DNA from 2 places in the Nitrospirillum guanabarense genome. Region 2 is predicted to be linked to the other one. Evidence: riboswitches for the same ligand, from Rfam matches in the RefSeq annotation. Region 2 holds a riboswitch; the other holds the start of a gene.
What was found. A riboswitch is a leader RNA that binds a small molecule or an ion and turns the genes downstream of it on or off. The one in region 2 is predicted to bind thiamine pyrophosphate.
Positions count from the first base shown of each region.

Region 1: another riboswitch for thiamine pyrophosphate. It lies ahead of thiC (phosphomethylpyrimidine synthase ThiC); the one in region 2 lies ahead of thiO (glycine oxidase ThiO).

Region 1 covers NZ_JAYEER010000003.1:274,853-290,027, forward strand. The annotation lists gene UAA55_RS10600 (lysozyme inhibitor LprI family protein) at 78-1,439, shown strand; TPP riboswitch at 1,539-1,649, shown strand; gene thiC (phosphomethylpyrimidine synthase ThiC) at 1,820-3,673, shown strand; gene UAA55_RS10610 (hypothetical protein) at 3,735-4,082, opposite strand; gene UAA55_RS10615 (TetR/AcrR family transcriptional regulator) at 4,221-4,898, opposite strand; gene UAA55_RS10620 (FAD-dependent oxidoreductase) at 4,977-6,131, shown strand; gene UAA55_RS10625 (glycoside hydrolase family 99-like domain-containing protein) at 6,117-7,268, opposite strand; gene UAA55_RS10630 (glycosyltransferase family 9 protein) at 7,265-8,746, opposite strand; gene UAA55_RS10635 (glycosyltransferase family 9 protein) at 8,757-10,271, opposite strand; gene UAA55_RS10640 (tetratricopeptide repeat protein) at 10,463-12,373, shown strand; gene UAA55_RS10645 (TIGR00645 family protein) at 12,384-12,890, opposite strand; gene UAA55_RS10650 (EF-hand domain-containing protein) at 13,003-13,704, opposite strand; gene UAA55_RS10655 (MlaA family lipoprotein) at 14,153-15,100, shown strand.
Region 2 covers NZ_JAYEER010000004.1:28,297-43,471, reverse strand. The annotation lists gene UAA55_RS18270 (HAD family hydrolase) at 74-727, opposite strand; gene UAA55_RS18265 (S9 family peptidase) at 987-3,092, shown strand; gene UAA55_RS18260 (COX15/CtaA family protein) at 3,202-4,269, shown strand; gene UAA55_RS18255 (DJ-1/PfpI family protein) at 4,345-4,947, opposite strand; gene motA (flagellar motor stator protein MotA) at 5,432-6,292, opposite strand; TPP riboswitch at 6,480-6,589, shown strand; gene thiO (glycine oxidase ThiO) at 6,584-7,777, shown strand; gene thiS (sulfur carrier protein ThiS) at 7,774-7,977, shown strand; gene thiG (thiazole synthase) at 7,970-8,743, shown strand; gene UAA55_RS18230 (thiamine phosphate synthase) at 8,746-9,333, shown strand; gene UAA55_RS18225 (hypothetical protein) at 9,330-9,671, opposite strand; gene polA (DNA polymerase I) at 9,771-12,782, opposite strand; gene UAA55_RS18215 (tetratricopeptide repeat protein) at 12,921-14,693, opposite strand; gene UAA55_RS18210 (hypothetical protein) at 14,700-15,041, opposite strand; tRNA gene UAA55_RS18205 (tRNA-Arg) at 15,123-15,175, opposite strand, start outside.

The DNA of each region.
Region 1 (15,175 bases), on a different contig from region 2:
CGCCGTCAGCACCTATGGCGTTCCTGGCAAAGATGTTTAATTCTGTCGGCAACCTCCACCACCGGTTGCCTACCGCCGTGAACCGCCTTCCCGCCCTGATCACCGCCGCGCTGTTTCTTTCCGGCACCGCCCTGGCCGCCGGCCCCAGCTTTGACTGCGCAGCCGCCAAGACGCCGACCGAGCGGGCGATTTGCGCTGATCCGAAGCTGGCGGACCAGGATAGGGAGGTCGCGCGGCTTTACAGGCAAGTGTTGACCCAGGCCGGCACGGACGTGGCGGCACTGGTCGGCGAACAGCGTCGATGGCTGGCCACACGGGACCGCCTGTGCCAAGGGCCCGCCAAGCCGACGTCGCCCCTGACGGTCGGGTGGCCGACAGAGGCGGAATGCCTGTCCCAAACGATGATCCTACGCCAGGCGGCGCTGACGGCCCTGAGTAAAGGGGAAGGTGACCCGTCGTTTTGCCCTCGCGCATCGATGACGCTGACCCAGGCCCGCACCGCTGACGACTCCCCGCTGCAAATTCCCCTGGATCGGCAGATGATCGCCGCCGGGCTCGTGGTTCCGGCGCCTGAGGAAAAGCTCAGCCCCGCTTGGCGCCATCGGCTGCCGGCAGCGGCGATCCGGCGCCGGGGCGACGCCATAGCCATCATTCCCTTCGGGTCATCGCATGTGGCAGTGACAGCAACGGGGGGCACGGCCGATTGCGTCCGCGTCACCGCCTTTCCCTTGGACGCCAACGGGAAAGCTGGCCCCGCCCTGCCGCGGCCGGAAAACCGCGCCCAGCCGTATTGCTGGACGGAAACCGTCGGCTTCGGCACGGACGGCAGCGGACGGCCCCTGTTCTTCACCCAAAACGCGGACAGCGTCCGGTCAGAGGCTGGCCCTGAACGCTCAACCCTGTTCATCCGACTGGCCGGAAAAAGCCGCTGGGGCGATTCCTGCAACATCGAGGTGACCTATCAGGCCGCCTTCCGCCTGGGCGAGGGCACCTGCACTGCCAGCGCGCCCGTCTGCCAAGCCCTGCGGGAAGCGGCGCCCGGGTGGGCGGCCACGGTGGGCGCCAGCCCGTGGGCGAAGGCGGGCCCCTTTCATCCGGCTGGCGGGCCCGCTTATCCCGCCCTGTCCAATCTGACACCCCAGGAGACGGATGGCGCAGGGCCGGAAGGGACCTACGATGTGCCAGACTTTCCCGGCTGGCATTATCGGGGTTTCTCGGCGTTCGAGATGTCGTCGCCATTGATGACCTGGCAAAGTCTGGACGGGCCGCTGACCGTACGTGTCGCGCCGGGCACCTTGGGCTGGCGGGTGGGCGCCATGATCTTGGGCGTCTGGCGGCAGCAAGGCGACTCACTGATACCCGTGGCCGGCTACGTCATCGACCGGGTGCGCATCGGCCAGCCCAGCATCAAGACCGTCTCCGCCGTCCAAATCGACTGATGCGAACCGGTCGGCGGAACTGAACGTCCCCCAACCATTCCCCCACCGCCCCATTTCCCCACCCATTGACACCCGTGCCCCGGGGCGCGCACAGTGCGGCCTTCGTTCCAGGGGTGCGCCGGAGGGCGCTGAGATCCGCGGAGAGACGCGGGGACCCTTTGAACCTGATCCGGATCGTACCGGCGTAGGGATGGGAACAGGGGCCTTCGCGTATCTACCCGCCAATGGGATCACACGCGCATCCGCCCTGTAGGCCGTAACCGCAGCGGCCGTTTTCCTTCCTCCCCATCGTCGTTGCCCCGGGTTGGCGACATGTGACGTGCCGGACGCATCAGCGGCCAGAGAGCCAAGGGCGCCGGACTACGGAGGAGCACGACCCTATGCCCGATACCCTGACCCCGGCCGCGATTCCGGGAAGCGACGGCTTCGCCGTTACCACCGGGCCCCTGCCCGCCTCCCGCAAGGTCCACATCCCGGGCACCCTGCACCCCGACCTGCGCGTGGCCATGCGCGAGATCGACCTGAGCCCCAGCGCCAATGAGCCGCCGGTGCGCGTCTATGACCCGTCCGGCCCCTACACCGACCCGGCGGTGACCACCGACATCCGCCTGGGCCTGGCCGAGCTGCGCCGCCCCTGGGTCGAAGGCCGGGGCGATGTGGAGCGCTATGACGGCCGCGCCATCAAGGCGGTGGACAACGGGTTGAGGGAGGGCGAGAGCAGCCCCGTGCCGGTGTTCGACCGCGCCGGCCGCCTGCCCCTGCGCGCCAAGGACGGCAAGGCTGTCACCCAACTGGCCTACGCCCGCGCCGGCATCGTGACGCCGGAGATGGAATACGTCGCCATCCGCGAGAACCTGGGGCGCCAAGCGCTGAAGGAACAGCTGGAGCGCGACGGCGAGAGCTTCGGGGCATCCATCCCGGACTTCGTGACGCCGGAGTTCGTGCGGGATGAGATCGCGCGCGGCCGCGCCATCATCCCCAACAACATCAACCACCCGGAATCGGAGCCGATGGCCATCGGCCGCAACTTCCTGGTCAAGATCAACGCCAACATCGGCAATTCCGCCGTCACCTCCTCCGTCGCGGAAGAGGTGGACAAGCTGGTGTGGTCCATCCGCTGGGGTGCGGACACGGTCATGGACCTGTCCACCGGCCGCAACATCCACACCATCCGCGAATGGATCATCCGCAACAGCCCCGTGCCCATCGGCACCGTGCCCATCTACCAGGCGCTGGAGAAGGTGAACGGCAAGGCCGAGGACCTGACGTGGGAGGTGTTCCGCGACACCCTGATCGAGCAGTGCGAGCAGGGCGTGGACTATTTCACCATCCACGCCGGCGTGCGCCTGGCCCACATCCCCCTGACGGCCAAGCGCGTCACCGGCATCGTCTCGCGCGGCGGGTCCATCATGGCCAAGTGGTGCCTGGCGCATCACAAGGAGAATTTCCTCTACACCCGCTTTGAGGAAATCTGCCAGATCATGAAGGCCTATGACGTGGCCTTCTCGCTGGGTGACGGCCTGCGCCCCGGCAGCATCGCCGACGCCAACGACGCCGCCCAGTTCGCCGAGCTGAAGACCCTGGGCGAGCTGACGCAGATCGCCTGGAAGCACGACGTGCAGGTGATGATCGAGGGCCCGGGCCATGTGCCCATGCACAAGATCAAGGAGAACATGGACCTGCAGCTGAAGTGGTGCGGCGAGGCGCCGTTCTACACGCTGGGGCCGCTCACCACCGACATCGCGCCGGGCTATGACCACATCACCAGCGCCATCGGCGCCGCCCAGATCGGCTGGTTCGGCACCGCCATGCTCTGCTACGTCACGCCCAAGGAGCATCTGGGCCTGCCCGACCGCGACGACGTGAAGGTGGGTGTCGTCACCTACAAGATCGCGGCGCACGCGGCCGACCTGGCCAAGGGCCACCCCGCCGCACGGCTGCGCGACGACGCCCTCAGCCGCGCCCGGTTCGAGTTTCGCTGGCGCGACCAGTTCAACCTGTCGCTGGACCCGGAAACGGCGGAGAAGTTCCACGACCAGACCCTGCCCGCCGACGGCGCCAAGCTGGCGCACTTCTGCAGCATGTGCGGGCCGAAGTTCTGTTCCATGAAGATCAGCCAGGAGGTGCGCGACCTGGCCGGCGTGGAGGGAAGCTTCGTCGAAGCCGAGAAGGGCATGGCCGAGATGTCGGAGGCCTTCCTGGCGCAGGGTGCTGAAATTTATCACACGCCCTGAAGTGACTACGGTCCCCGCCGGTCCGAGCCGGCGGGGATGATCTCTATCGAACCATGGCCGCTCAGTTCTTGGAGATAGCCAAATAATTCACCAGTTCGGTGTTGGACTGGTTTGCGGCGCAGGTACCGGTCCCGCTGACGTACATCGGATAGCCTGCGGAAAAGGCGGTGATCGCACTGGAGGCTATCGCCTGGCCGGAGGGCGTCGAGACATCGACGGCCCAATGGTTGGCGAAGGTGGCGCAGGCTGGTGCTCCGGCTGGGGTCCCACTGAAAACAAACGTGAAAAGCCCGTTGCTGAGCGGTATGATTTGCGTGATGTACCCCTGGGCGAGCCCGCCCGCCACGGCGGCATTCAAGGGCACGAGCGCTACGAGGAAACATAGAAGCGCTACACGTGTCGATTTCATTCCCATCTCCCAATAGTAGCGCCAGCAGTCTCTGATAGCGTCGGCTCAATCTCAAGCAGGAGAGTGGGAGGGCGTCCCCCAACTGGACGGCACGGTAGCGGCCCTGTTTCTTCGCCAACGTCAAGCCGGCGTAGACCTTTATCGCACCGTCCCGATGCCGGCCAGGATGAGGTCGATGCCGGCCAGGAACTGGTCACGGTCATCGTGCGCCGCCAGCTGCGGCGCCACCTGACGCAGGAAGGGATATTCGGCCGGATCCAGCCGCGCCCATCCCCCCGCGATGTCCGCCAGCGCGGCCGAGCGATCCGTTCCCGGCGCCTGCAGACGGGCGTTGGCCGCGTTCTGTCCGGCGGCGCCGAAAATGTAGGTCACCAGCGCCGACCAGGCGTTGAACCAGGCCCCCTCTGGCACGCCCAGTTCCCACAGCCGGCCGCCGATGGCCTCGAAAACACGCAGCATCGCCGGCTGCCACGGCGCGCGGGAGAACTGGGCGCCGACCCAGGGGTGCGCGTCGATGGCGCCGAACATGCCCAGGGCGATGGTCCGGATCGCCGCGCGCGGTTCCACCCCGCCGGCCCCCATCCCGGATATGGCCCCGGACATGGCCCGCGTGACGACATGGTCGGTGGCCGCCGCCAGCAGTTCCCCCTTGTCGGCGACATGCCAGTAGATCGCCCCGCTGCCCGTCGCCAGGCGAGCGGCCAGCGCGCGGAAGGTCAGCGCATCCTCGCCACCCGCGTCGAGGATGGTGATCGCGGCCGCCACGATCCTTTCTTTGGAAAGCGCGTCCGCGCGCCGGTCGGTCCGTTTCGTCATGGGATCATCTTGACATTCATGGAACGTCGTTCCAATTAATATCTATGGAACGCCGTTCCAACATCCAAAGGAAGCAAGATGACGACACCCGTCACCATCATCGGCGCGGGCCTGGGCGGCCTGGTCCTCGCCCGCGTGCTGCACCTCCACGGCATCCCCACGACGATTTATGAGGCGGAGGCCTCGGCCGGCGCCCGCGCGCAGGGCGGCATGCTGGACATCCATGAGCGGGACGGGCAGGTGGCGCTGAAGGCCGCCGGCCTGGTCGACCAGTTCCGCGCTCTGATCCATCCCGGTGGGGAGGCGTCGCGGGTGCTGGACCCCCAGGGCGCCGTGCTGCTGGACCAGCCGGACGACGGCAGGGGCGGCCGGCCCGAGGTGCTGCGGGGGGAGCTGCGGCGCCTGCTGCTGGACAGCCTGCCGGCGGGAACCGTCCAGTGGGGCCGGAAGCTAGCGCACGTGGCGGCGCTGGGCGACGGGCGGCATGAACTGACCTTCACGGACGGGGCCAGCGTGACCACCGGCCTGCTGGTGGGGGCCGATGGCGCCTGGTCCAAGGTGCGGCCGCTGCTGTCGGACGCCACGCCCGCCTATGCCGGCGCCACCTTCATCGATACCTACCTGTTCGACGCCGACGCGCGATATCCGGCGACGGCCCAGGCGGCGGTAGGTGGCGGTGGGATGTTCGCCATGACTCCCGGCCAGGGCATCTTCGCCCACCGTGAGCCCGGCGGCACCCTGCACGCCTATATCGGCCTGAGGCGGCCGGCCGAGTGGATCGCCGCCATCGACTTCGGCGACGTGGCCGCCGCCAAGGCCCGGCTCGCTGCGGAGTTCGACGGCTGGGCCCCGGCCCTGACCGCACTGATCACGCACAGCGACACGCCACCAGTGCCGCGCCTGCTGCACACCCTGCCCACCGGCCACCGCTGGGACCGCGTGCCCGGCGTGACGCTGCTGGGCGACGCCGCCCACTTGGCCCCACCGGCCGGCGAAGGCGCCAACCTGGCCATGCTGGATGGTGCTGAGCTGGCGCAGGCTATCGCGTCCCATCCCGGCGATATCGAGGCGGCGCTGGCCGCTTATGAATCCGTGATGTTCCCACGCAGCGCGGCGGCGGCGGCCGGCGCACACCGCATCCTGAACCTATGCCTGGGCGACAGCGCGCCCTTCGGCTTGCTCGACTTCTTCGCCGGCGCCTTCTCACGCCGGGATGCCTCAGGGGAAGGCTGACAGCTCGTCCTCGATCTGGCGGCACAGGGCGGCGATGGCGTCGTAATCCACGCCGGACGTGCGGCCGGGGGTGGGTTCGCCCACCCGGGTCAGGGCGACGTAGCCGCCCTGGCGGATGCCGTTGGCGGTCTCGTCCAGCACGGTGCTGCCGAATTGGGTGGTGGGTTCGATCTGGCTGCGCTGGCGCCAATGGTTCCAGCTGTCGATGAAAACCAGCCGCTCCGCTTCCGGGAAATGCTGGGCGACATGGACCATGGCCCCGGCCAGGAAGCGGCGGTAGAGCACGGAGCTGGTGCTGGCCAGCAGCGTCGCCCCGCCCTGCGGATGGTCGGGCCAGTCGGCGTAGTCCAGCACCACGCGGGGGAAGACCTTGCCCCGGCTGGCGCGGTCCACCATGCGGCTGTTCACGAACTGCGCATAACTCATTATGGTGTCGTCGAACATGCCGCCGTCAGCCTGCCCCGCCTCCGCCTGCAAAAACGTATAGCCGTTCAGCAGCTCCGCCGGTTTGCAGGAGCGCCACTGCGCCGGGCCAGGGTCCAGCAGGGCGTCGAAGCCGGCCTCCAACAGGCCGCCCCGCGTCTCCGCCGCCGTGGCGACGAGGTAGAGGCCGCCCAGGCCGGTGGCGTCGGCCGCCTTTCGCAGCAGGGCCACGGTGGCCGCCGGGTCCGGCAGCGTATAGGGCTCGTTCACCACCAGCACCTGGCGGCCGTCGGCCAGCAGTGGGCTGAAGCCGGCGATGGCGGCCATCAGGGTCGCGGCATCCGCCGCCGGATCGTCCACCGGCGCCGGCGTCCAGCGGAAGGCCAGGCCGAAACCGTCATCGCACCAGGCGTCCAGGCACTCCGCCCCCGTGAGGTAGCCGCCCTCAAACCGGTGACAATCCAGGACGAAGCCGCCGATGCCGGTGGCGCGCGCCACCGCCACCACCCGACCGGCGCCGGCCGCGTCCGCCAGATCGTAGCGCCCCAGCGCCTTGCCCGGCTGCAGCAGCGGGCTGTGATGACGCCGGGCGGGGTAGGCGTCCAGCGCCCGCGCCCAGGGATCGCCGCCGCCCAGCGCCTGCCACAGCGGGCCGGATGACTGGAAGCGCGCGTCGAAGAAAGCCAGGACGCGCAGGTTCAGGGGCGGGATCATGCCGCGTCTCCTCTTTCACGGACGGGGGTGCCATAGGCCTCCGCCGCCACGGCCAGGATGGCGGCCACCAGGTCGGCGGGCGCCGGGTGGTTGCGGCAGTCGGGCCCCTTATCCAACGGGCAGGCCCTGTAGCCGCCGCAGGGGGCGCAGGGCAGCGCCGGCGTGGGCAGGCGATAGCCGGTGCGCCGGGGGGCATCGGAATTGCCGGGAAAGGTGGGACCGAACACCGCCACGGTGGGATGGCCCAGGATCTGGCTGGCGAAATGCAGGGGAAAGCTGTCGACGCTGACCATGACGTGATGGTCGAGGATCAGGGCCGCCAGCCGGCCGGTGCTGCCAGCGCTGGCCGGGGTGGCGCCGTCGGCGGCCAGCCCCGGCGCGTCCAGCACCGTGACGGCGCAGCCCAGGCGCACAAGGGCACGGACCAGCACCTGGGCTTGGGAGCCGGGATAGGCCTTCAAGGGCCAGCCGCCCGACAGTTGCATCAGCACGCGCAGGGGTTCCAGCGGCCGGGCGCAGCGGCTGTGGGCCATGGGAGCGCGGCGATAAAGCGTATCGGCCATCGTGGCCACGGGATCGCCGAGCGCGAAGCGCGCCTGGTCCACCAGGTTGAAGGGCGCGCGCGAATAGGATTTGGAAAAGCGGCAATAGACCATGAAGGTCCCGGCCCGCACTTCAGGATTGATGTGCGCCAGGCTGTCCAGGTAATAGCGGCCGTCCGAAACCTCGCCCGTGCGGCTGACGGGCGGCATGTCCAGCACGATAGGCTCCAGCCGGTTGCCGCAATCCCGGAAGATGTCGAGATAGTCGCGGCAGACCACCTGGCGCTGGAAGGCCAGCCGCCCCGCTGGCACCAGGCGGGAGGCCAGGCTGAAGAACAGCACGTCGCCGGCATGGCCTGGGTGGTGGGCGGCGAAGGGCAGCCGGCGCCAGTCCGCCCGCGCGCGCATCAGCCGCACGGCGTCGGCGCATTGCGCCTGCCAGGCGGCCAGATTGTCGCCCAGGATATAGCCCTGGGCGGTGATCTTGGGCAGGGGCGCCAGCGGCTTCAGCGGCGTCTGGCGCCGGGGCACGATCTGGCCGGTCAGTTGCGACAGCAGCTGCGCGTCCGTCGCCGCGCGGTTGGCGGACAGCAGGCACAGGAAGCGGCCCAGGCCCTGGTCGAACAGGGCGCGCGGCAGGACGTAGGCGACGGGAAAGGTCTCCGCGTCCGTCAACACGGCGGGACAGCGCAGGGTATCGCCGCCGCGCAGCAGATCCGCCAGGCGGGCGCCGCGAGAGGCCAGCAGCGGATTGCTGACCACCACGGCGTCGGCCTGGGGCACCCGCGCCAGGGTGCGGCGCGCCACCTCCCACACATATCGCCCGGGGGGCGAGGTGGCGCTGTCCAGCAGTTCCCCCGGGGACAGGCTGCCCATGGAAAAGCGGAAATCGAAGGCTTCCATCCGTCCCTGGCTGATCGCGACCCCGCCCAGCATCGTCAATCTCCTACGCGGCGTCGCCCAGGCCCAGCACGGATGCCGGACTGGCGCCGTAGACTTCCGCCGCCACCTCAAGGATGGCGGCTACCAGCTGCGCCGGGCGCGGCTGGTTGGTGCATTCCCGGGTCATCAGCAGGGGACAGTAGTCCAAGCAGCCGCAGGGGCCGCAGGGCAGGGCGGGCGCCGGAAGCCGATAGCCGGGGCGCCGGGGTGCGTCGGAATTGCCGGGGGCGGTACAGCCGAAGATGGCCACGGTGGGATGGCCCAGGACCTGGCTGGCGAAATGCAGGGGGAAACTGTCGACGCTGAGGAAGACGTGATGCTCGGCCAGCAAGGCCTTCAGCGCGGCCGTGCTGCCGGCCGTGACGACCGTTGCGCCATCAGCGGCGGCGTCGGGCAGGTCGATGACCGTCACGGCGCACCCCAGATCGGTCAGGGCGCGGATCAGCACGCGGCGCTCCCTGGCCGGATAGGCCTTGAGATCCCAACCGCCCGTCAGCTGCATCAGCACCTTCAGCGGTGTGCCTGACGCCAAAGGGGCCGCCCGACTTGCGGCGGTGTGATGCGGAACGGGGGGCGGGCTGCCATAGATCGTATCGGCGAAGGTGGCCACCGGATCGCCCAGGCTGAAGCGCGCATGGTCGATCAGATTGAAGGGCGACTTGGCGTAGGCTTTGGAATAGCGGGAGAAGACGATGAAGGTCTCCTCCACCACGCCCGGCGGCAGATGGGCCAGGCTGTCGATGAAATAGCGGCCGTCGCCCACGTCGGTGTTGCGCGGCGCCGGCGGGATGTCCAGCACGATGGGCGCCAGCCGGTTGCCGCAGTCCCGGAAGATGTCGAGGTAGGCGCGGCACACGACTTGGGCGCTGAAAACCAGGTGTTCGTCCGGCACCAGGCGCGAGGCCAGGCTGAAGAACAGCACGTCGCCGGCATGGCCGGGGTGGTGAGCGGCGAAGGGCAGGTCGCGCCAGTCGTCCCGCGCCCGCATCAGCTTGACGGCGTTGACGCACTGGACCAGCCAGGCCTCCAGGTTGTCGCCCAGGACGTAGCCCTGGGGCGTGCTTTCCGGCAGGGCGCCGATGGCGCGCAGGGTGGTGGGCCGCCGAGGCACGAAACCGCCGCCCGCCAGGCGTGACAGTAGCTGCGCGTCGGCGGCGGAGCGGCTGACCGACAGCAGGCAGAGGAAGCGGCCCAGTCCCTCGTCCAGCAGTCGGCGCGGCAGGATGTAGGCGATGGGGAAGGTGCCCTCGTCCGTCACCACCGCCGGGCTGGGCAACGGCCCGCCGGCCAGCACCAGCTTGGCCAAGCGGCTGGCGCGGATGGGCAGGATTGGGTTGCTGACCACCACGGCGTCGGCGGCCGGACAGGCGGCCAGGGTGCGGCGCGCCACCTCCCACACATAGCGGCCGGGGGGCGTGGTGGCGCAGTCCAGGATGTCATTGGGCGTGAGCGCGCCGGTGGAAAAGCGGAAGTCGAAGGACTCCACCCCGCCGGCCGTTATCGCCAGACTGCTCAGCATCGCCGCCCCCACGGATGAGCTAGCACCCCCGCCCCCCGGTGGCGCCGGCAAAAATAGATTCAATTTTAGCTACACGGACGGCGCCGCCAAAGCAGGCGCGCTATTTGCGCAAAGCGTGGCCGCCGCCCCGCCGGTGGTGGGCCGCCCGGCTTGCCGCCACAGTGGGAGGATGGGGAAGCGGGGGCGGCGACATGACGGCGGTATCCAAGGAACGGTTGATGGTGTCGCCGGAGCTGGCGGCCCTGTTCGGGCAGGCGCAGCACCATGACCGCGCCGGCCGCCTGGATGAGGCGGAAAGGCTGTGCCGCGTCATCCTGCGCCGCCTGCCCAACGAGACCGCCGTGCTGCACCTGCTGGGCGTCATCCTCTGCCGCACCCGGCGCCTGGTGGAGGGGGCGGAGATGCTGGCCGGCGTGGTGGCGGCCCAGCCCGGCAACATCCCGGCCCTGCGCGCCCTGGGCGACGCCTTCCATGCCCTAGGCCACCTGGCCGACAGCGTCATCGCCTACCAGCGCATCCTGTTCCTGCGGCCGGGCGACGCCGACGCGCATCTGCGCCTGGGCTTGTCGCGCCAGGCCATGGGCCAACTGCCAGGGGCCATCGCCGCCTTCCGCATGGCCGCCGCGCTGGATCCCGGCAACGCCGACATCCGCGTCACCCTGGGCATGGCGCTGGAGGCGGAGGGCGACAAGGCCGCCGCCCTGTCCGCCTACGCCGACGCCATCCGCCGCGACGCCGACAACGCCCCGGCCTTCCTGGGTCTGGGTAACGTCCTGGCCGACCGGGGCCGCGCGGCGGAGGCCATGGCCGCCTACGCCCGCGCCCTGCACCTGGCGCCCGACTGGCCGGACGCCCTGACCAACCTGGGCCTGGCCCTGCAGGCCGACGGCCAGCTGGACCAGGCGCTGGCCCTGCACCGCCGCGCCACCCAGCTGGCCCCCGACGCCGCCAACGTCCACGTCAACCTGGGCACCGCCCTGCAACTGGCGGGACAGGGGGCGGCCGCGGTGGACAGCTATCGCCGTGCCGTGGCCCTGACTCCCGGTGACGCGACCTGCCTGTCCAACCTGGGCCAGGCCCTGGCGGAGCAAGGCCAGGTCTCGGAGGCGCTGGCCGTCCACGGCCAGGCGGCCGCCTTGGCCCCCGACAACGGCGTGGTGCGCTTCAATCAGGCGCTGGCCTGGCTGCTGGCCGGCGACGACGCGCGGGGCTGGCCGGCCTACGCCTGGCGCTGGCGCGGCGGGGTCGAAGACCTGGCCGACCGGGGCTTCGCCGTGCCCGAATGGCGGGGGGAGGATCTCACCAGCCGCACCCTGCTGGTGCACGCCGAACAGGGCCTGGGCGACACCCTGCAATTCGTGCGCTTCCTCAGCCGCCTGCCCCGCGATGGCCGCGTCGTGCTGGAAGTGCAGCCGCCCCTGCTGGCCCTGCTGCGCGCCAGCCTGGCGCACGGTGACTTGGCGGACGTGGAAGTGGTGGCGCGGGGGCGCCCCCTGCCGGCGTTCGACCTGCATGTGCCCTTGATGAGCCTGCCGGCGGCGCTGGGTGTGCGCGACGCCGCCGGGCTGGCGGTCCCGGGCCCTTATCTGAAGGCGGACGCCGACCACGCCCGCGCCTGGCGGGACCAGCTGGTCCCGGATGTCCTTAATATCGGCCTCGCCTGGTCCGGCAACCCCAAGCACCGGGCCGACCGGCTGCGCAGCGTGCCCCTGGCCGACCTGGCAGGCCCCTTGGCCGCCCTCGGCGTGGCGCTATGGCCGGTGCAGACCGACCGGCGCCGCGGGGATGAGGAGGTGTTGTCGGCCCTGGGCGTGACCAACGTGGCGCTGAACGGCTTCACCGACACCGCAGCACTACTGGCCGGACTGGATCTGGTGATCACGGTCGACACGGCGGTGGCGCACCTGGCGGGCGCCCTGGGCCGGCCTGTCTGGTTGCTGCTGCCCTACGCCCCCGATTGGCGCTGGCGCCTGGAAAGCCAGGACACGCCTTGGTACCGGGCCACCCGCCTGTTCCGCCAGGAACACCAGGGCGACTGGGCGCCCGTCATCCGCCGGGTGGTGGCTGCCCTCGAGGCGCGCCTACACGCTACCGGCGCCTGAGGAACCCGCGTTAGTGCCCCAGCTTGTGGGCCTTTTCCGTCAGGTAATCCATCAGGGCCAGCAACACGCCGGACGCGACGAACACCACGTGGATCACGGTGGACCACATCAGGTCTCGGTCGCTGTAGTCGCTGACGCTCATGAACGCGCGCAGCAGCTGGATGCCGGAGATGGCGACGATGGAGGCGATGAGCCGCAGCTTCAGCCCGCCGAAATCAACCTCGCCCATCCATTCCAGGCGGTCGTGGTGGCTGGCCACGCTGATCTTGGAGACGAAGTTCTCATAGCCGGCGAAGATCACCATCAGCACCAGGTTGGCGATCAGCGACAGGTCGATGAGCGACAGCAGGCCCAGGATGATCTCATGCGAGGTGGCGCTGGCCAGGTGGTTGACCAGTTCCCACAGCTCATGGACGAATCCCGCCAGAGGCAGCAGCAGGGCGACCACCAGGCCGAGGTAAAGGGGGGCGAGCAGCCAGCGGCTGGCGAACAGCACGCTTTCGATCCACCGGTCCATGGGCGTCCTTCCGAAGGGCGGTCGCCGGGCGGGCGGCCAAATGCCTGATCGGCGACGACATTAACCGATTCCGGCGGCTGATTTCGACCGCGTTCGTCGACTGGCGCGGGATTTACATCCCGCCGGGACCGCCACCCCCCATGCCGCCGCGACCGCCGCCATGCCGGCCGCCACCGCCCATGCCCCCACCCCGGCCACCGCCGCCCGGTTCCTGGGTGCTGAGGTCGACCTTCTCGATCTCCTCGATGGTCAGCTGGCCGTCGTGGTTGGCGTCGATGACCTCGAACAGGGCGCGGGCGTAGGCGCGGAACTCATCGCGCGTCACGCGGAAGTCCAGGTTGGTGTCGGCCGCCATGATGGGGTCGACCCCGCCCCGGCCGCCACCCATCCCGCCGGGCCCGTGGCCGCCGCCGGGAGGGCCGTCAGGCGGGATGCCCTCGGGACCGCCGTGGGGACCGCCTTCGGGACCACCATGCCCCATCAGGGCCATGCGATCCGCCTGACGCACCTTTTCCAGCTCGGTCACGTTCAGGGCGCCGTCGCCGTTCAGGTCGTAATGGGCGAAGACGGCGTCGGCCTCGGCCTGGAACTCGTCGCGGGACAGCTTGCCGTCCTGGTTGGTGTCCACACGGTTGAACCAGACGCGCAACGCCACCTTGGCCGCATCCTCCGACGTGGTGCGGCCCAGCGTCTGCCCCAGGGGTGTGGTGACGGTGTAGAAGGTCCTGTGGCTGGAGCACGCCGCCGTCAGCGCCAGGACACCCAGCAGGGCCGGGCGGATCAGGGTGCGGCGAAATGCTGGTTGGCGATGCATTGGGTGTTCCTTCATGTTGCGCGGAACGCGCTGTTCTGAAACGGCCTCGGATGCCGGTGGTCCACCCCGCCGGCCCGGGATGGTGGCCCCGCATCGGCGCGGGTGACCGGCCCTTGCACGCGCGGAGCCCCGCAAACTGTCGGGGTTCCGGCGGCAGGACCGTCCCAACCCTGGCCCGCCCGCAGCATGATTTGGCCTGCCCCGTTGGTAAACAAGGCTTTTACAACGCCCCCTAAATGGCAAAGCCGCCATGCGCATGCGGCAACAGGGGGCCCGATTTTCCCATTTTTGCCGGGCGGGCGCCCCGTTATGGTTAAGCCGGTGGCGGCGAGACAGGGTCGCGCCGTCCCATCCGTATGAGCGGGGTCCACATGCCCCGCCCAGACGGCGTCCCGCCCCTCCGGCCGGTTCCGGCCGTTCCGATCCCGTTGCTGGAGGCATCCATCCGATGCTGCGTCCCGGTTCCCCCATCGCTTCCGCCATCGTTCCCGCCCGGTCCCACCGGCGCCTTGGCCTGACGGCCACCGCCCTGCTGGGCATGCTGGCCCTGCCCGTGCTGTTGCCCGCCGGCGCCCATGCCCAGGAGACCCTGCCGCAGCCGCCGCAGGCGGCGGCGATGCCCGACGCCCCGACGTCCGACACCCCGGCGCCCGACGGTGACGGCGCCCGCACCGAGGTGGCCGAGGCCAAGACGGCGGAGGCGCGCGCGGCCATCGCCGCCTCGCAGGAAGAGGACGCCAACGACCCGCTGGAGGGCGTGAATCGCGCCATCTTCTGGTTCAACGAGGGCGTGGACACGGTGCTGCTGCGCCCGGCCGCCAAGGTCTACCGCACGGTGATGCCGGACTTCGCCCAGACGGGCATCCGCAACGTGCTGTGGAACCTGCGTTCCCCCTTGACCCTGGCCAACAAGCTGTTGCAGGGCGACTGGGAGGGTGCCGGCGTCGCCACTGAGCGCTTCCTCATCAATTCCACCATCGGGCTGGGTGGCCTGATCGACGTGGCGGGCGACCACGGCCTGGCTTACGAGTATGAGAGCTTCGACCAGACGCTGGCGGTCTGGGGCGTGCCTGAAGGCTTCTACCTGGTGCTGCCCGTCCTGGGCCCCTCCACCCTGCGTGACGCCGTGGGCTTCGGTGTCGAGGCCTATGGCGACCCCGTGTCGCGTTACCTCAGCAACACCCACGACGATTGGGCCAGCTACACCCGCGCCGGCGTCTACGCCGTCGATCTGCGCGCCCAGTACCTGGACGTGCTGGACGACATGAAGCGCAACAGCGTGGACTATTACGCCACCATGCGCTCGCTGTACCGTCAGCGGCAGAACAACTACATCCGCAACGGCAAGGTGGATCCGGACCAGTTCCCGTCCATCCCGGACTACGACAGCAAGTAAGCCTGCCATTCGGTCTAAGACACGCTAACTCTCAAGGCTTGGTGCGCGGTTCGCCTCGCGCGCCAAGCCTTGTGC
Region 2 (15,175 bases):
AAGCTTTCCGGGAAGCGGTGGCGCGTTGGAACGCGAGGGGCCTTGATCGGTCACGATCAGGGGCCTTGGAAGATCAGGCCACCCAGCGGCGGACCTCGTGCAGGTCGGCGGCCACGCGGCACAGGGCTTCGATCTCGGCCGTGGGGGCCAGCAGATCGGGCACCATCACCGCCATCATGCCGGCGGCGTGCGCGGCGCGGATGCCGTTGTGGCTATCCTCCAGCGCGATGCAGTGTCGGGGATCGACGCCCAGGGCGGCGGCGGCTTTCAGATAGGGCTCCGGATGCGGCTTGCCCTGACTGACGTCGTCGCCGCCGATGATGGCGCGGAAGCGGTGGGCGATGCCCGCCTGGGCCAGATGGTGCAGCGCGCGCTCCCGCTGGGTGCTGGTGGCCACCGCCATGGGGATGCCGGCCGCGTCCAGATGGTTCAGCAATTCCACCACCCCGGCCATCAGGGCGATGCCGGCGTCGAAATGGGCCTGGATGGCGCCGCGGTACAGCTCGGTGAAGCGTTCGAACACGGCCTCGCCGCCGAAATGGTCCACCAGCATCTGGCGCACCGCCGGATAGGGCCGGCCGATCAACGTGCCGTAGAACAGCTCGGTCAGGGGGCGGTCCAGCGTCACGGCGGCGGCCATCATGGCGCCGCGCAAGGGGCGTTCGCTGTCGATCAACAGGCCATCCATGTCGAAGATCGCGGCCTGGATGGCGTGGGGAAACGGCATGTCCGTGCCTTCATGCTGCGGCGGGCGTGGTGATGCCCCCCGGAATACCTTGGGCCGTTCGCCGCCGCCAGTGCCGGGGCGGCATGGCTGGTTCCGGTCCGGAACGGGGCCGGTTCCCCGGCGGCGGCCATGCCGGGCACATGGCTCCCCCCCGTTTGCCCCCGCTTGCCGGTTACACGGCCCCAGCCATATCGTTGCGATCCATTTTCGTCGCCCGCCGCTGCGACCCCGGCGGCGCAACCATTGGTGTATCCGCCCCATGCCCGCCTCCGACGTGCCTTTCCGCCAGTCCGCCTTCGCCAAACCGCCCGCCGCCCGGGTCTGGCCGGTTGAAAAGACGGCGCACGGCGAGGTCCGTATCGACCCCTACGATTGGTTGCGCGACCCGGCCTTCCCCGAGGTCAAGGATCCCGACATCCTGTCCCACCTGGAAGCCGAGAACGGCTACATCGAGCAGGTGCTGGGCGGGGAGGGTGACCTGCGCCCGGCGCTGACGGCCGAGCTGCGCGCCCGCATCAAGGAGGACGACACCGGCGTCCCCTATCGCCGCGACGGCCATTTCTACCAGTCGCGCTTCGCCGCCGGGCAGAACTACCCCGTGTTCGTGCGCTGGGCCGCCGGCACGTCGCCCACTGACAGTTCAGGGGAAGAGGTGGTGCTGGACGTGAACGTCCTGGCCACCGAGCATGACTTCATGCGCGTCGCGGATTTCGAGACGACGCGCGACGGCCGCTACCTGGCCTACACCGCCGACACCGACGGTTCCGAGCGCTATGGCGTGCGGGTGAAGGACCTATCCACTGGCGCCACCGTGCTGGAGGGCGCGGCCGACGCCACCCCGGGCGTCGCCTGGGCGGCCGACGGCCGGTACCTGTTCTATGTCCGCCAGGATGAGTTCCAGCGCCCCAAGACCGTGTGGCGCCACCGCCTGGGCACGGCTCTGACCGAGGATGTGCTGGTCTATGAGGAGGCCGACCCCGCCTGGATGGTCAGCCTGGACCTGACCCTGTCCGGCCGCTTCCTCCGGATCGTCGCCCACAACAACGTGTCGACCGAGGTGCGGCTGCTGGACGCCGCCCATCCGGAGGGCGAGCCCCGCCTGGTCCTGCCCCGCCGCCAGGGGCACGAGTACAATGTTGAAGACCAGGGGGATGTCGCCTGGATCCTCACCAACGACATCCACCGCAACTTCCGCCTGGTCAAGGTCCCCCTGGCCGATACCGCCGAAGCCAACTGGGTGGAGGTCATCGCCCCGGCCGACCGCACCTACCTCACCGGTCACATGGCCTTCCGCGACTGGCTGGTGGTTTACGCCCGGGTGGACGGCGCCCAGGTGGTGCGGGTGCTGGATAAGAAAGGCGGTGCCCACGACATCGCCTTCCCCGACGCGGCGTTCGAGGTCGGCCCCGGCGCCAACTTCGACTATGACGGCGGCCTGCTGCGCTTGCGCTACCAGTCGCTGGTGACGCCGCCCACTGTCTACGACTACGATCTGAACGACCGCACCCTGGCCATTCGCAAGGTCCAGGAAATCCCCAGCGGCTATGACGCCGACCAGTATGTCAGCGCCCGCCTGCTGGCCCCCGCGCGCGACGGCACGCTGATCCCCGTCTCCATCGTCCACCGCCGCGACTTTCCCAAGGACGGTTCGGGCGCCCTGCACCTCTACGCGTATGGCGCCTACGGCAACGGCATCGATCCCTATTTCTCCGCCAACCGCCTGGGCCTGCTGGATCGGGGCTTCGCCTTCGCCATCGCCCACATCCGCGGCGGCGATGAGCTGGGCCGCGGCTGGTACGAGGACGGCAAGCTGGAGAAGAAGATCAACAGCTTCACCGACTTCATCGACGCCGCCTTGTTCCTGGGATCCCGAGGCTACGCCAAGGCCGGCAACATCTCGGCCGAGGGGGGCAGCGCCGGCGGCCTGCTGATGGGCGCCGTGGCCAACATGGCGCCCGAGGGCCTGTTCCGGGCCATCGTGGCCCAGGTGCCCTTCGTCGACGTGGTCAACACCATGCTGGACGACAGCCTGCCCCTGACGGTCATCGAATACGACGAGTGGGGCAACCCCAACGATCCCGAGGTCTATCAGCGGCTGAAGTCCTATAGCCCCTATGACAACGTGATCGCCAAGGCCTACCCCCACCTGCTGATCACCGCGGGCCTGAGCGACCCACGCGTCACCTACTGGGAACCGGCCAAGTGGGCGGCCAAGCTGCGCACGCTCAAGACCGACGACCATGTTCTGCTGTCGCGCACCGAGATGGGGGCCGGCCATGCCGGTGCCGCCGGCCGCTTCGACAAGCTGAAGGAGGTGGCCCTGACCCAGGCCTTCCTGCTGCGGGCCTTCGGCAAGGGGCTGTAAGGGCAATTCGTCCGATGCCGGGCATTTGTAAGGGGGGCTGGGGCGGGCTTATAGTCCGCTCCAGCCCTTTACTTTTCACCAGCCCTTTACTTTTCAAAGGCCCCATCCCGTGACCGTCACGCCTTTCCCCACCGCCCGCGCCCGTGCCGCCACCCGCGCGCCCTATCGCGCCATCGGCATCTGGCTGCTGGTCTGTGCCGGCCTGGTCTTCGCCATGGCCGTCATCGGCGCCATCACCCGCCTGACGGAAAGCGGCCTGTCGATCACGGAATGGAAGCCGGTGACGGGCGCCCTGCCGCCCCTGTCGGACGCCGCCTGGGCGGAGGAGTTCGCCAAGTACCAGGCCACGCCGGAATTCGCGCTGAAGCACAGCGGCATGGACCTGGCGCAGTTCAAGGGCATCTTCTTTTGGGAGTGGTTCCACCGCCTGGTGGGGCGCCTGATCGGCCTCGTCTTCCTGTTGCCCTTCCTGGTCTTTCTCGCCACCCGCCGCGTGCCGCGCAGCCTGGTGCCGCGCCTGGCCGGCCTGTTCGTTCTGGGCGGGCTGCAGGGCGCCTTGGGCTGGTACATGGTCAAGAGTGGTCTGGTGAACCGGCCGGATGTCAGCCACTACCGCCTGGCGGCCCACCTGTCGCTGGCGGTGCTGATCTATGTCGCCATGCTGGCCACGGCCCTGCCGTTGCTGTTCCCCGCCGCCAGTGGTGCCGTGCACCGGGCGCGCGTTAGTTTGCGCCGCCACGCCGGCCTCGCCATGGCCCTGGTCGCCACCACCATGGTGTGGGGCGCCTTCACCGCCGGCCTGGATGCCGGCCAGGCGTACAACACTTGGCCGTTGATGAACGGCACGCTGGCGCCGGAGGAGATGTGGAACCTCAGCCCCGCCTGGCTGAACATCCTGGAGAACACGGCGGCGGTGCAGTTCACCCACCGCTGGCTGGCCATCCTGACCGGCCTGGTGGTGTGGTCCTACGCCTTCCGTGCCCTGCGGGCTGATGTCCAGGGCCGGGTGCGGACGTTGGCCATCGCCGTGGCCGCGATGGTGCTGGTGCAGATCAGCCTGGGCATCAGCACGCTGCTGATGTTCGTGCCCGTGCACGTCGCCGCCACCCACCAGGCGGGTGCGCTGGTCCTGCTGGGCTTGTTCACCTGGACGGTGATGGAATACCGGCGGGCATAAGAGGGCCGGCGAACAAACAAAAAGGGCGCGAAGCCCATGCCTCGCGCCCTTCTGCGTTCCGGATGCCGGCCTGGTTTAGGCGGCTGCGGCCTTCTCGGCCAGCAGCTGGCGGCGGTACTCGATGGCGTCGGCGAAGACGCGCAGCATGGTGTCGATGAACTCCGGCACCACCTCTTCCGGACCGCGGGCGGTCAGCAGCTGGCGGTCGATGTTCATGTTCTGGCCTTCCTCGGCCACCCAGGTGGCGCCGGCGGCCTCGACGGTCTCGCGGATCGCCTCGTTGCCGGTCACGGTGCGGCCCTTCAGGCGCTGGGCCACGGCCAGCAGCTGGACGCCGTGGTTGATGGCGGCCACGCCCTTGCCGGCGTCCATGAAGCTGCCGATGATGCGTCGGGTGTGCGGGTTGGCGGCCAGCTTGGTCACGCTGCGCTCACCGCCCGGCAGGACCAGCAGGTCGAAGTCGGCGGCCAGCACCTCGCCAATCTGCTTGTCCGTGGGGAAATAGTGACCCCACGAGGTGCCGTGCCAGCCGTTCACCAGACCCTGCTCGGGCGAGATGATCTTGGGCGCGGCGCCGGCGCGTAGCAGGGCGCGCTGCGCTTCCGTCATTTCCACTTCTTCGAAGCCGTTGGCGATAAGGATGGCAACGGCTTTTCCAGCGAGCGGCTGATCGGTCAAATTACGTCTCCTATGTTGTTTCGGCGGCCCGACACCCGCCCGTCGCCGTTCCCCAGGGGACGGCGCCGTTGGCAAGGCGCGATGGATGCTGCCTCGTGAAAATGGCCGCCCAGGAACAGGCGGCCATGGCAAAGCGTCAGGCGCGGGCGGCTGTCGTGATGCATGCCGGGCCGATGGGATGACGCTCTATTCGCATGACACCGTAGTTGGCCTCTCCGGCGCCCCAGGTCAATCGCATTAAGACCAAATCGGGGTTGCGGTGCGGCATGGCTGGGTTGCGGGTGCGCCGCCGGCGGCTGGCACGGGTGCGGCCGCTCCATCCTAAACTTTAGGATTGGTTTTGAGAGGATGCGCCCCCGCCCCCATAGGCCCCGACCGGGGCCGCCGGAGATTTCCGGGGAACGGAGTGGACTGGAAAGCGAGGACAAGCCAAGGCCACGGATGTGGCCGCCCGGCGCCTGAGGGCGAACCAACCGAGGGCCGACTAACTAATGGCCGACAGCGCCTCTTCCAGCTCATTGAAATCGGGCATGTACTCCGTCGGCACCTTTTTTCGTGCCGCCTCGATGGAGACCTGGGGGGCGTATCCCGCCAGGTGGGATGTGATGGCCGCCCGGATGACGTGGTAGAACTGGTTCTCCTCCTCCGCCACGCCCTTCAGCCGCGAGGCGATGGGGGCGATGATGCAGTAGGACAGGAAAATACCCATGAAGGTGCCGACCAGGGCGCCACCGATCAGCTTGCCCAGCACCTCGGGCGGCTCGGTGATGGACGCCATGGTCTTGATGACGCCCAGCACCGCGGCGACGATGCCCAGTGCCGGCATGGCGTCGGCCATGGTCTGGAAGGCGTGGCTGGAGTGCAGGTCCTCGTGCTTGGCCTTCTCGATCTCCTGCTCCATCAGCGCCTCCAGCTCATGCGGATTGTCCACGCCGATGGAGAACATGCGCAGGTAGTCCGCGATGAACTTGACCGTGAACGGGTCCTTCATGATCGAGGGGTAGGCGTTGAAGATATTGCTTTCCAAGGGCTTTTCGATGTGCTGCTCGATGGCCAGCACGCCCTTGGTCTTCATCGTCTTCAGGATCTGATAGAGCAGCGACAGCAGCTCCATGTATTCCTTTTTATGGAACTTGGCGCCGGGGAAGATGCGTTTCACCGCGCCCAGCGCCTGCTTGATGGTGTGGGTGCTGTTCGCCACCATGAAGCCGCAGATGGCGGCGCCGCCGATGGTCATGAACTCCCCGGGCAGGGCCTCAAGGATGATGCCGATCTTGCCGCCGAAGATCATGAACGACCCGAACACGCAGATGAACACGCCGAGCAGGCCGATGGCGGCAAACATGAGCAGACCTTGGTAGCTGGACCCCTAAGGTTCGCAGAGTCCAGACAATCGGCCTACTTGTCAAATCCCTGATGGGGTAGGCCGACGGCGCATCGGCGCGCCCGGACGGGGGATGTCGAACGCCGCCCTGTCACCCAGCCATGACGGCAAGACCCTTGAATTCGGACGCCCCGTCCGCCATCGTTCCCGCCATCGACTGGGGTGCCGCCCGCCTGACCACCGGGCCCGCGGCTGAGATCAGACCCATGGAACCTGCTCCGGATCATGCCGGCGAAGGGAGATCGCGAGACCGTGACCTATCATCCGCCTTCGGGCCATTCATTTGCCAAGCCGTCCGTCGCCCCCCGGGTGGTCGTCATCGGTGCCGGCTGCATCGGCCTGTCAATCGCCTGGCGCCTGGCCGCCGCCGGCTGCGCGGTCGACATCTATGACCGGGGGACCGCCGGTCGGGGTGCCACCCATGCCGCCGCCGGCATGCTGGCGGCCGCCGTGGAGACGGAACCGGGGGAGCAGGCGCTGCTGCCCCTGACCCTGGACAGCCAGCGCCGCTGGCCCGCCTTCGCCGCCGAGCTGGAGGCTTACAGCGGCCTGCCCGTCGATCTGCGCACGGACGGCACGGTGCAGGTGGCCCTGACCCGCGACGATGTCGAGGTGCTGCGCAGCGGCTTCGAGTTCCAGCGGTCCTTGGGTCTCAATGTCGCCTGGCTGAATGGCGCGCAGGTGAAGGAGCGTGAGCCGTGGCTGAACCCCCGCGCCGCCGCTGGCGTGCTGGGCGCCGATGACGGCCAGGTGGACAACCGCAAGCTGGCCGTGGCGCTGAAGGCCGCGGCATTGAAGGCGGGCGCCCGCCTGCACGAGGGCGCGGCCGTGGAGGCGCTGTCGGTGACGGCGGGCCGCACCGATGGCGTGGTGGTGGATGGCGCGCTGAAGCCCGCCGACGTGGTGGCGCTGGCGGCCGGCGCCTGGTCGCGCCAGTTGCCAGGCCTGCCGGAAGGCGCGGTGCCGCCGGTGCGGCCGGTGAAGGGCCAGATGCTGGCCCTGCGCATGGACCCGGCCCAGCCGCTGTTGCGCCACGTGGTGTGGCCGCCCAAATGCTATCTGGTGCCCCGGTTGGATGGCCGCCTGATCGTGGGCGCCACGACCGAAGACAAGGGCTGGGACGACCATCTGACGGCTGGCGGCGTGCTGGCCCTGCTGGAGGCCGCGTGGCGGGCCCTGCCTGGGGTGGAGGAACTGCCCATCGAGGAGATGTGGGTGGGTCACCGCCCCGGCAGCCGCGACGACGCCCCCATCCTGGGGCCCGTACCCAATGTCGCCGGCCTGGTCATGGCCACCGGCCACCACCGCAACGGCATCCTGTTGACGCCCGGCACGGCAGACCTGGTCGCCGACCACATCCTGACCGGCCGGGTGGACCCGCTGCTGGCGCCCTTCGGCATCGGGCGATTTGGCCAGCGAACTGAGCTTGACGTGAGGCGTGCATGATCACCGTGAACGGCAAGGCCCGCGACCATGCGGACGGCCTGGACCTGCCGGCCCTGTTGGGTGAGGCGGGGCTGGGGCCGGATTCCCGCGGCATCGCCGTGGCCATCAACGGCACCGTGGTGCCGCGTGCCCGCTGGGCGGAGCGTGCCGTCGCCGATGGCGACGCCATCGAAATCGTGAAGGTGCTGCAAGGTGGCTGAAGACCTGTTCCACATCGCCGGCAAGGCGTTCACCTCCCGCCTGTTCTTGGGCACGGCGGGCTATCCCAACCAGCAGGTGTTCCTGGACAGCTTGGCGGCGTCGGGCGCTGAAGTGGTCACCGTCTCCATCCGCCGGGTGGATATGGAGGGCGGGGCCGAGGGCATCTTGGACCTCGTGCGCGACAGGGCCTGGCTGCTGCCCAACACCGCCGGCTGCGCCACGGTGAAGGACGCCGTGCTGACCGCCCAGCTGGCGCGCGAGGCGCTGGACACCAACTGGATCAAGCTGGAACTGATCGGCGACCGCGAGACGCTGTACCCGGATGTGGAGCAGTTGGTGACCGCCGCCGCCCAGTTGGTGGATGACGGTTTCACCGTCCTGCCCTATTGCACCGACGACCCCATCGTCTGCCGCCGGCTGGCCGACGTCGGCTGCGCCGCCGTCATGCCCCTGGGGGCGCCCATCGGTACAGGCCTGGGCATCCTAAATCCTTACAATATCGAAATGATCTGCGTGCGCAGCGCCGTGCCGGTCATCCTGGACGCCGGCGTGGGCACGGCCTCCGACGCCGCCCTGGCCATGGAACTGGGCTGCGACGCCGTGCTGCTGAACACCGCCGTGTCCAAGAGCACGGACCCGGTGCGCATGGCGGCCGCCATGGGCCACGCCGTCATCGCAGGTCGCCTTGCCCGCCTGGCCGGCCGCATCCCGAGGCGCACCCGCGCCGAAGCCTCCAGCCCTGAGCTGGGGCTGATCGGGGGGTAGATGTGGGATTGCCCGTCCCGCCCCTGTTGATCATCACCGACCGGCGCCAGGCGTTCCTGCCGCTGCCCCGGTTGCTGGATCGGGTGTTCGCCGCCGGCTGCCGTTGGGCCAGCGTGCGGGAAAAGGATTTGGCCCCCCAGGATCGGCTGGATCTGGTGCGCCGGCTGGTCCCCATCGCCCGCCATCACGGCGCCCTGCTGACGGTGCACGGCGACGTGGCGGCGGCGGCACTGTGCGACGGCGTGCATCTGGGGGCGGGCGGTGACGTGGCGGCGGCCCGCGCCCGCTTGGGAGCCCAAGCCCTGGTTGGCCTCTCCCGCCACCATCCCGGCGAGGGCCTGGGCGGTGCCGACTACGCCACCCTCAGCCCCATTTTCGAGACCGCGTCCAAGCCCGGCTACGGCCCCGCCCTGGGCCCCCGGGCGCTGTCCCGCCTGCCCGGCGCCCTGGCCCTGGGCGGCATCACCCCGGCCAATGCCGCCGAGGTTCGCGCGGCCGGTGCCGCCGGCCTGGCCGTCATGGGCACCGTCATGCGCGCAAGCGACCCCGGCGCCGTGGTACGGGACCTGCTGGCGGCGTGGGGCGATTAGCTGGTCACTATCGTGATGGATTGCAGCTTGGTGCCCCAGCCGGCACAGCCGGTTCCATTGGCGGCCTCAAGCATTACGGGCTTGCCTTGGGCCTGAGCCGACAGGGCGGCGCTCAGCAAGGACGGGCCGGAATATGTATCGCCCAAGTTGATTGCAAAAGTGTCCGTTGAGCAGAAGGCCGTCGAGTCTACGGCGACGAAGGCTGCTGAATTTATGCCGTTCGCGTAGACACGGACGCTGGTGATGTGGACCGCGCCACTCGTCGGTTCCGCTCCGGCGGGCTGGATCGCGCAGATCCCCATCGCCAGCACGGGGCCGGCCCATTTCAGTCCCTTCATGCTTTCCCCATTCCTGAAATCGCTTGCCGGCGTCCCCCGACGCCGCTGACCGCAAGTTATTCCATCAGTTGTAGAAGCTGAAGGCAAGACCACTTTATCTTAATGCGCCTCGCCCCAGCTGCGACCCGTGCCGGCCTCGGCCACCAGGGGCACGCTCAAGCTGGCCGCCCCTTCCATCACCTGACGCACCACGGGGATGGTGGCGTCCACCTCGGCCACCGGCACCTCGAACAGCAGCTCGTCGTGCACCTGCAGCAGCATGCGGCCGGTCAGGCCGGCGTTCGCCATGGCCGCGGGCACGCGGGCCATGGCGCGGCGGATGATGTCGGCGGCGGTGCCCTGGATGGGGGCGTTGATGGCCTGACGCTCGGCGAAGGCGCGGCGGGCGGCGTTGTTTTCCTTGATGCCCTGGATCCAGCACTGACGGCCGAACAGGGTGGTGACGTAGCCTTTCTCCTTGGCCTCGGCCTTGGTTTTCTCGAAATAGCCGGCCAGCTCGGGGAAGCGCTCGAAATACTGCTTGATGAAGGCCCCGGCCTCACCAGCGCCGATGCCCAGCTGGCGGCCCAGGCCGAAGCCGGAGATGCCGTAGATGATGCCGAAGTTGATGGCTTTGGCCTTGCGCCGGATCTCACTGGTCATCTGGTCCAGGGGCACGCCGAACACCTGGGACGCCGTCATGGCGTGAATGTCGATGCCCTCGGTGAAGGCCTGCTTCAGGGCCGGCACGCCGGCGATTTCCGCCACCAGGCGCAGCTCGATCTGGCTGTAGTCCACGGACAGCAGCACATGACCCTCCGGCGCCACGAAGGCCCGGCGGATCTTGCGCCCTTCTTCCGTGCGGATGGGGATGTTCTGCAGGTTGGGGTCGGTGGAGCTGAGGCGCCCGGTGGCGGTGGCGGCCAGGGCGAAGCAGGTGTGGACGCGGCCCGTGCCGGCGTTGATCTCCTCCTGCAGGGCGTCGGTGTAGGTGGATTTCAGCTTGGCCAGCTGGCGGTGGTCCAGCACCTTCTGCGCCACCTCCACGCCCTGTTCGGCCAGGGGTTCGAGCACGCTGCTGTCGGTGGAATAGGCGCCGGTCTTGCCCTTCTTGCCGCCGGGCAGACCCATCTCGTCGAACAGCACCTCGCCCAGCTGTTTGGGGCTGGCGACGTTGAAGGGGTGGCCCACCAGGGTATGGATTTCCTGTTCCAGCGCCGCCAGGCGGCCAGCGAAGTCGCGCGACAGCTCGGCCAGCATGGCCCGGTCCACCAGGATGCCGGCCTCCTCCATGGTCGCCACCACGGGCGTCAGGGGGCGGTCCAGCGTCTCGTACACCGTCACCAGGTGGCGGCGCAGCACGTCGGCCTTCAGCACCTGGTGCAGGCGCAGGGTGATGTCCGCGTCCTCCGCCGCGTAGGCGCAGGCGCGGTCCAGGGGCACGCGGTCGAAGGTGATGCGGTTCTTGCCGGTACCCGTCACCTCGTCGAAGGTGATGCAGGTGTGGCCCAGGTGGCGCTGCGCCAGCTCATCCATGCCGTGGCCGTGGGCGCCGGCGCCCAGGGCGTAGGACAGCAGCATGGTGTCGTCCACGGGGGCGACGGCGGCCGGGCCGGGGGCGAAGCCGTGGCGGGCCAGCACCCGGATGTCGAACTTCAGGTTATGGCCCACCTTCAGCACCGACGGGTCGGCCAGCAGCGGCGCCAGCAGGGCGCGGGCCTCGTCCAGGGGGATCTGCGGCGGCGGGGGCGGGGCCTCGCCGAAATCGAAGCCGCCGGCCTGCTCCTTAGGAGCGTCGGGGTTAATGTGCGTAAGGGGCACGTAGCAGGCGCGGCCCGGCGTGTGGGATAGGGAGAAGCCGACGAGCTTGGCCCGGTCGGGGTACAGGCCGTCGGTCTCGGTATCGATGGCCACCGTGCCGGCCAGCGTCGCCTCATCGATCCAGCGCTTCAGCACGGCGGCGTCCTGCACCAGCTCGTACGCGACCTCGGTGGGGGCGGGGATCCTGGGTTCCCCGATGGGGGCGGCCTCGGTACTGTAGAAGCGGCTGTTATAGGCGGCACGCACGGCGTCGGTGCGCTGTTCCGCCCCGCCACCGGCCGTGGCCTCCAGCGTCAGGGCCGGGGCGCCGGTGCCGGCGCCGGCGGCCCCCGCATTGCCGCCGTTGGCCTTCAGGATGTCGTTCTCGACCTTCTGGATGGCGGAGCGGAAGCCCTGCTCCCGCAGCCAGCCGATCAGGCGCTCGGGGTCGGGCTTGCGCGCCGTCAGGTTCTCCAGCGGCTCCGGCACCGGCACATGGGCCTCCAGCGTCACCAGCTGGCGGGAGATGCGGGCCATCTCCGCATGCACGGTCAGGGCCTCGCGCCGCTTGGGCTGCTTGATCTCGTGCGCGCGATCCAGCAGGGCGTCCAGCCCGCCGTACTCGGTGATCAGCTGGGCGGCGGTCTTGATGCCGATGCCGGGCACGCCCGGCACGTTGTCCACGCTGTCGCCGGCCAGGGACTGCACATCCACCACCAGTTCCGGCGCCACGCCGAACTTCTCCAGCACCTCGTCCCGGCCGATGCTCTTGTTCTTCATCGGGTCCAGCAGGCCGACACCGTCGGTGATCAGCTGCATCAGGTCCTTGTCGGACGAGACGATGACGCAGTCGCGCCCGGCCTCCCGCGCCAGGCGGGCGTAGGTGGCGATCAGGTCGTCGGCCTCGTACCCCTCCAGATGCAGGCAGGGCAGGTTGAAGGCGTCCACCGCCTGGCGGATCAGGTCGAACTGCGGGATCAGATCCTCCGGCGGCGGCGGCCGGTGGGCCTTGTAGTCCGGATAGATGGCGTTGCGGAAATTCTCCCGCTTGCTGTCGAAGATGACGGCGACGGAATGCACCTTCACGTCGGCCAGCAGCTTCATCAGCATGTTGGTGAAGCCCAGCACCGCGTTCACCGGCGTGCCGTCCGGCCGGTTCAGCGGCGGCAGGGCGTGATAGGCGCGGAAGATGAAGCCCGACCCGTCCACCAGGTACAGCGTCTCCTGCACCGTGCCCGGCACGGCCGGGATGCCGGTCACGGGCGTGGGCGCGTCCGGTGCAACGGGGATGGGGGTGGTCGCGGCAGAGGGCGCATTGGGAGTGTCGGCCATGGCGGGCATCTTCAGCGTAACGGTCGGGATGGGGCGGGCGCGTCAAGCGCGGGCGTCCCGGGCCCGCACCATGGCCGATTTGGGGCGGGGCTGTCGAGGGGCCCTCTCTCCGCGAAGCGACGGCCGGGGCGTCCCTGGTTAGTTTGGGGGCGCGTCCGCGTCGAGTGAGGCGATGATCTTGTCAAAGAGAGCGAGGTCATCCGCCAACACCGCCCATCCGGGTGACTGCCGCTGGAGTGAGAGGACGATATCCCGCCCTCGGTTCAATGCTGTCAGTGCCTCTTCAGTTCGGCTCAGCACTGCTTGGCACCTTCCGACACGTCCGAGACTAATTGCCAGGTCGCGCTGCCATTGAGCGTTCCCCGGATCGGCCCATACAAGGCGTTGGCGAATGTCGAGGGCTGAGCAGAGGCTATCTAGTGCCGTCATTAAGTCACCCTGAGCCTGTAGGATCCCCCCAATTCTATTATAAGAAACGGATAGGTCGCGCTGCCATTCAACATTCTTGGAGTCGGCAAGCGCCAGGCGTTGGCTAATGTCAAGAGCTGCGCGGTAGCTATTCAGCGCTGCTGTTAGATCTCCTTGCGCTTGCTGTATATCTCCGATCCTTTCATAAGAAACGGAAAGGTCGCGCTGCCATTGGGTATTTCCGGAATCCGCTCGGGCCAGTCTTTGGCGGATTTTGAGAGCAGCATCATAACTTATTAGCGCTGACGCCAAATCTCCTTGCTCCTGCTGGATGTTCCCGATCCTATCGTGGGAGACAGAGAGGTCGCGTTGCCATTCAGTATTTTCGGGATTAGTTAGAACTAGGTGCTGGCTAATTTCGAGATGGGCGCGGTAGTCATTCAGGGCCGCCGCGAGGTCGCCTTGCGCTTGTTTAATGTCTCCAATTTTATTGTAGGAGACGGAGAGATCGCGCTGCCATTGTGTATTTCCGGGATTAGTTAGTGCCAGGCGTTGGCTGATGCAAAGGGCCGCGTGATGGTTATCTAATGCTGCGGTCAGGTCGCCTTGCGCCTGTTGGATATCTCCAATTTTGTTATAGGAGACGGAGAGATCGCGCTGCCACTGGATGTTTTCCGGATTAGCCTTGGCCAAACGTTGGCTAAGGTGAAGAGCGGTGCGGTGGCTGACCAGTGCTGTGGTTAAGTCGCCTTGCGTCTGTTGGATATCGCCAACCTTGCTATGAGAGGCAGAGAGATCACGCTGCCACTGAGTGTTTTCGGGATCAGCCTGTGTCAAGCGTTCCGCGACGGTTCGGGCTCGGACGTAAGCCACGGCGGCGTTTTGCACTGTGTCCGTCGTCGCTAGGATATCACCCAGGTCGATCCAAACCCATGTATTGTCGGGGGACAACTCTGCCAGACGCCTCAGGGTCGTTTGGGCGGCGGCGTGGTCGTAGGTCAGGCGCTCGATGGCGGCCTGTTCTTGCAGCAGGGGGATCAGCCGGTGCCGCCGCGCCGTCTCCTCCTCCGCGATCTTGTCCGCCAGCAGCCCCCGGGCGCCGGCGGTGTCCAGGGTGGCCAGCTTGGCGCGGGCGGCGCCAATAGTGGCGTCGATGTCGGCGCCGTCGTTGGAGGTGGGCGGCGGCTGGCGTGCGCGCTCCAGGATGGCTTGGACGGCCTCTTCAGCCTTCTCCCGGATCTCGTCCAGCGACAGATCGCCTTGGTCCAAATGGTCGAAAATGGGCTTGAGAACGACCGGGTCCAACCCTTTTTCCCGTGCCATTTCCTGCCGTAGGTGCTCCAGAGCCGCCATCTGTTCGTGATGGCGGCGTTCGGCGACCTCAGACGTTTCACCAATCTGATTGATCACCGTGGCGTGGTGGCCAACGATGTTCGTTACCGGGCTTTGGCCGCCGGTGGCCGTTCCGCTCTGACGGCTCCCTCCTAGAAACCACCGCAACACGCTGGGCTACTCCCGCACGTTGCTGGCGGGGGATTTGGCGCCGGTGGAATGGGCATCCTGGCTGCCGCCGGATTTGGTGCGGTCGATGTTGGTGGCGGGCGAATGGTCACCCTCCGCCCGCGCCACCTGGGTGCTGGCCTGGGCGCCTTTCACCCAAGCGGCCAGAACAATGGCCAAGCCGGCCACGGTGGTAATGATGATACCGATAGCAAGGATCGGGCCACGCCATGTTTCCGGCACCGCGTCGACATGGCCCGCGATGGCGTAGAGGGCAAGGGCGATGACGCCCAGCGCGATGCCCGGCACCCCCGCCACCTTGCCCAGCTTCTGAAGTTGTGAAAGATCCATTCCGCACCACCTCCGCCTGCCAGGATGGCGAGAAGCCGAGGCCGGAACAAGCCTGTTTTAAAGGTGTGTCAGGGAAAGCGGTGGCGGACCCGATACGATTCGAACGTACGACCTCTGCCTTCGGAGGGCAGCGC